2 regions of the Lysobacter gummosus genome follow, and region 1 is predicted to be linked to the other one. Evidence: riboswitches for the same ligand, from Rfam matches in the RefSeq annotation. Region 1 holds a riboswitch; the other holds the start of a gene.
The links. Region 1 has a riboswitch for cobalamin ahead of btuB (TonB-dependent vitamin B12 receptor). Riboswitches for the same ligand answer to the same signal wherever they lie in the genome.
Positions count from the first base shown of each region.

Region 2: linked by a shared signal. The riboswitch ahead of btuB (TonB-dependent vitamin B12 receptor) and the one ahead of btuB (TonB-dependent vitamin B12 receptor) in region 1 are both predicted to bind cobalamin.

Region 1 is NZ_CP011131.1:837,268-839,463, forward strand. It holds gene btuB (TonB-dependent vitamin B12 receptor) at 1-837, opposite strand, end outside; cobalamin riboswitch at 971-1,220, opposite strand; gene LG3211_RS03370 (TfoX/Sxy family protein) at 1,418-1,876, opposite strand; gene LG3211_RS03375 (GAF domain-containing protein) at 1,873-2,196, opposite strand, start outside.
Region 2 is NZ_CP011131.1:4,510,243-4,512,438, forward strand. It holds gene btuB (TonB-dependent vitamin B12 receptor) at 1-791, opposite strand, end outside; cobalamin riboswitch at 901-1,144, opposite strand; gene LG3211_RS18270 (SDR family oxidoreductase) at 1,289-2,044, shown strand.

The sequences.
Region 1 (2,196 bases):
CCAGTTGAGCTTGCCGCCGATCACCTGCTGCACGGTCTCGGAGTAGTTGACGAAGCTGCCGTCGTAATCGTTCCGGCCTTCCGCGCGCAGCGCCTGGCCTTCGATGCTCCACTGCTCGTTGATCTCGACGCCGCCGCGCAGCGACAGTGCGTGGCTCTCGTAGCCGTCGCGATCGGGCTCGTCGGTGAAGCAGCCGGCGAGCACCGGGAAGCCGGCGCCGCGGCAGGCGTTGATGCCCTGGGTCTTGCGGAAGCTGTAGTCGGCGCCGAACCAGCCGTGACCGCCACGGCCGCCGAAGCCGCTGCCGTATTCGATGGCGCCGTCGCTGCCGCCGCCGACGTGCACGCGCGGGGCGAAGCCCTGCTGTTCGCGACGGGTGAACACCTGGATCACACCGCCGATGGCGTCGGCGCCATACAGGCTCGAACGCGGGCCGCGCACGATTTCGATGCGGTCGATCAGTTCCAGCGGCAGATCCTGCAGCGCGGCCAGGCCCGAGGTCGGCGAGCCGATGCGGATGCCGTCCACCAGCACCAGCACGTGGTCGGATTCGCTGCCGCGCAGGAACAGCGTGGTCAGCTTGCCGGCGCCGCCCTGGTTGGCGATGGTGATGCCGGCGCGGCCGCGCAGCAGATCGTTGAGATCGCGCGCCTGGCTGCGTTCGATGTCGGCGCGGTCCAGCACCTCGACCGGGGTCAGCAGGTCGTTGACGCTGACCGCGGTGCGGTTGGCGGTGACCACGACCTGATCGAGATCGGTGGCGTCGCCGGCGGGCGCGGCGAGGGCGGTGGCCGGCAGGGCGCAGGCAATGGCGAGGGACAGATTCAGGCAACGCATGTGTATGACTCCAACGCACGCGCGATCCAGCGCGTGGCGACAACGGCTGATGAGCGGCGGCGGGGAAAGGACGTGCGGGCAGCGAAACGAGCGCGCAAAGGCGCTGCAGCCGCCGCAATGCCCTCCGCATCGCAACCTGTGGCGCACCGAGGCCGGTCTCCGGACTCGCAAGCGCAGCCGATGCGATCGACTCCCGGGCGCGGCGCCTTCCCATGCCTGTGCACAGTGGCGGTGGCCGCGACCTGACTTGCTTACCGTTGCGGGGGCAGTGCCGGAATGGGCGGGGCGGGTCGGATCGTCCGACCGGACCTGAGCGCGTCACCGGCTTCCCGTTTCAACCCCGGCGGCGTAGCCGTGGGGTCACCTCGAAGCGGGGCGCAGTGTACGCGATGTGGGGGCGGGGCGCCTGGGCCAACCCCGCCCCGGCCCGAACGCATGGCGTTCGGGCGTTCGCGGACGCGCGAGCCAATGGCTCGCAAGCGGCGTCCGCTCACCCCGCCTGCGGGAGAAGGTGCCCCGAAGGGGCGGATGAGGGCGCGCGGCCCAACCTGCCGCACCGCGAACCCGCGACCGACTTGGATCAGTCGTTGCGATCGTCCGCGTCGTGCGAACCGTGCCCGTCGTCGTCCGACGGACCGTCGCGGTCGCTGCCGTCGTCTCGGTCGTTGTCGTCGCGATCGTGGCCAGCGTCGAACGCGGTTGGCTCATCGAACCGCTCTTCCTGCGCATGCATCGTCGTATGCACCGGCGCGGCCGCCGGCTTGTTGCGCGGCGCCGGCAGCAGCGCCGTCGCCGCCTCAGCGGCCAGGATCAGTTCCTGGCGGCGTTCTTCGCTGATCTCCTGCCAGTGGCAGTCCAGCAGCGCGCCTTCGATCGCGTACAGCAGGTTCAAGGTCGGTTTGAAGCCGGCGCGCTTGACCCGCATGAAGGCTTCGACGGTGCCGATCGCGGCGATGTCCTCGTGCGTGCGCAGACCGACCTGGCGCAGCCAGGCCGCGCTCTTGGGGCCGATGTTGCGCATCTTGGGGGCGGCGGTCATGCCAGCGACTCCAGGTAGACCCGCGCCAGCGCTTCCAGACCGGCCTGATCGTCGGCGTCGAAGCGCTCCGGCACCGGACTGTCCAGATCGAACACGCCGATCAGCTCCTCGCCCCGCAGCAACGGCACCACCACTTCCGAACGCGAAGCCGCGTCGCAGGCGATGTGGCCGGGGAAGTCGTGCACGTCGGCCACGCGCTGGGTCTGGCGGCTGGAAGCGGCCGCGCCGCACACGCCCTTGTCGAGCGGGATGCGCACGCAGGCCGGCAGGCCCTGGAACGGGCCGACCACCAGTTCGCGGCCGTCGTAGAAGTAGAAACC
Region 2 (2,196 bases), 2.4 Mb from region 1:
ACGCGCGCCTCGGCGTCCCATTGTTCGCTGAAACGGTAGCCGCCCTGCACGGTCAGCGAGCTGTTGCGGTAGCCGTCGCGATCGGGCGAATTGGTGAAACAGCCCGCGCCGCCCGGCGAGGGCTTGCCGCGGCAGGCGTTGATGCCGTCGGTGTCTTCGTGCGCGGCGTTGATCGAATACCAGCCGCGCTCGCCCTTGCCGGCGACGCCGGCGGAGCCGCGATGGGTCTGGTTGCTGCCCAGCGACAGACTGAAGTTCGGCGCGAACGCGCCCTGCGGGCGGCGGGTGAAGATCTGGACCACGCCGCCGATGGCTTCGGAGCCGTACAGGCTGGAGAACGGGCCGCGCACGATTTCCACGCGTTCGATCTGTTCGACCGGAATGTCCTGCAGCGAGGCGCCGCCGCTGGTGGCCGAGCCGAGCTTGATGCCATCGACCAGCACCAGCACGTGATCGGATTCGGTGCCTCGCAGGAACAGCGAGGTGGATTTGCCCGCGCCGCCGTGGTTGGCCAGCGATGCGCCCGGCGTGCCGCGCAGCAGGTCCGGCAGCGAGGCCGGCTGCAGGCGCTCGATGTCGGCGCGATCGATCACCGTCACCGCGGCCAGGGTCGCGTCCTGGGTCTGGGCGGTACGGCTGGCGGTGACCACGACCTGGTCGATATCCACCGCGGTATCGGCGCTGGCGCCGAAGGCGGCGCCGGCCAGGGCGGCGCACAAGGCGGTATTCAGGGCAAGCCGCGCGGGGCGCGACGGAAATGCAACGGCAACTACAGACGCAATCACTGGCAGGTCTCCACGGCCGCGCCTCACCCGCGCGGTCCAGACTAGGTCGAGACACACGAAGAGCGGCAAGGGAGGCAGGCGCGAGCGCAGGATTCCCGAGACACGGCCCTCCGCCTGTCGGTTCGCGCTCCGGGCCGGTCTCCGGGCTCGCGAGCGGAAGCGATCGGTGCGAACACCCGATCGCGGTTCCCGTAACGCGCCTTCCCGTGCATCAGCACAGTGGCCAAGAGCGTTACGTTGACTCGCCTACCGTTGCGGGGGCAGCTCCGGCTTGAGCGTTCGGCATGAGCCGCGCGCCACCGGATTCCCGTTTCAATCGCCCGACTGTGTCGGCGATCACCTTGAGCGCGGGCATCTTAACAGTGCCGCCCGGTGGCGGCGCCAGGGTATGGGCCTCGATGAGGCACATGCGCGACCCCTCAGGCACATTTCAGACGCGTCTGATTCATTCGCGGGCGCAGTCCGTGGACGATGCACTCACCCGCCGCGACCCGATCCCGCCGATGAACGCCACCGACTTGCGCCTGAGCCCCGCCCCGAACGTCCGCAGCCTGATCCTCGGCGCGCAGTCGGGTATCGGCCGCGCCCTGTCGGCACGCCTGTCGCGCCGCCGCGGCCAGCTGACCCTGGCCTGCGCCGATCTGCAGCAGCTGGACGCCACCGCCGACACGCTGCGTCCGCTGGCCAAATCCAGTATCGACACCCATCAGGCGCAGTTGGACGACATCGACAGCCTGCGCCGCCTGTTCGAGCGCGCCGGCCGGATCGACCACCTGATCATCGCCGCCAGCGCCCCGGCGCCGGCCGGACCCTTGGCCGAACTGGACCTCGATCAGGCGCGGCAGGCGTTCGAACGCAAGCTGTGGGGCTCGATCCAGGCCGTGCAGCTGGCCCTGCCCTATCTCAGCGGCAACGGCAGCGTGACCCTGACCAGCGGCATCGTCGCGCGCAAGGCCACGCCCGGCGCGCTCGCCCGCACCGTGATCAACGCCGCGCTGGAAGCCAGCGTCAAAGTGCTGGCGCGCGAATTGGCGCCGCTGCGCGTCAACGCCATCAGCCCAGGCCTGACCGACAGCGACGGCTACCACGGCATGGAACCGTTCGCGCGCATGTCGGCGCTGGCGCGGGCCGGCGAGAAACTGCCGGTCGGCCGGGTCGGCCGCACGGACGAAATCGCTTCGGCCTATCTGTTCGCGATCGACAACGCCTACGTCACCGGCACGGTGATCGACGTCGATGGGGGCGCGCTGATCATCTGAGCCGCTCCGCGGCGCAGGTCGCCGCACCCTCTTCCGGACGCCGGGATCGCGATCGATGCGACCCGGCGTTTTTTTTGGAGCCGGGATCGGGATTCGGGATTGGCGGCGCTTCGGAGCGGCCCGGCGCCGAAACTGGGGCGTTTACCACTTTT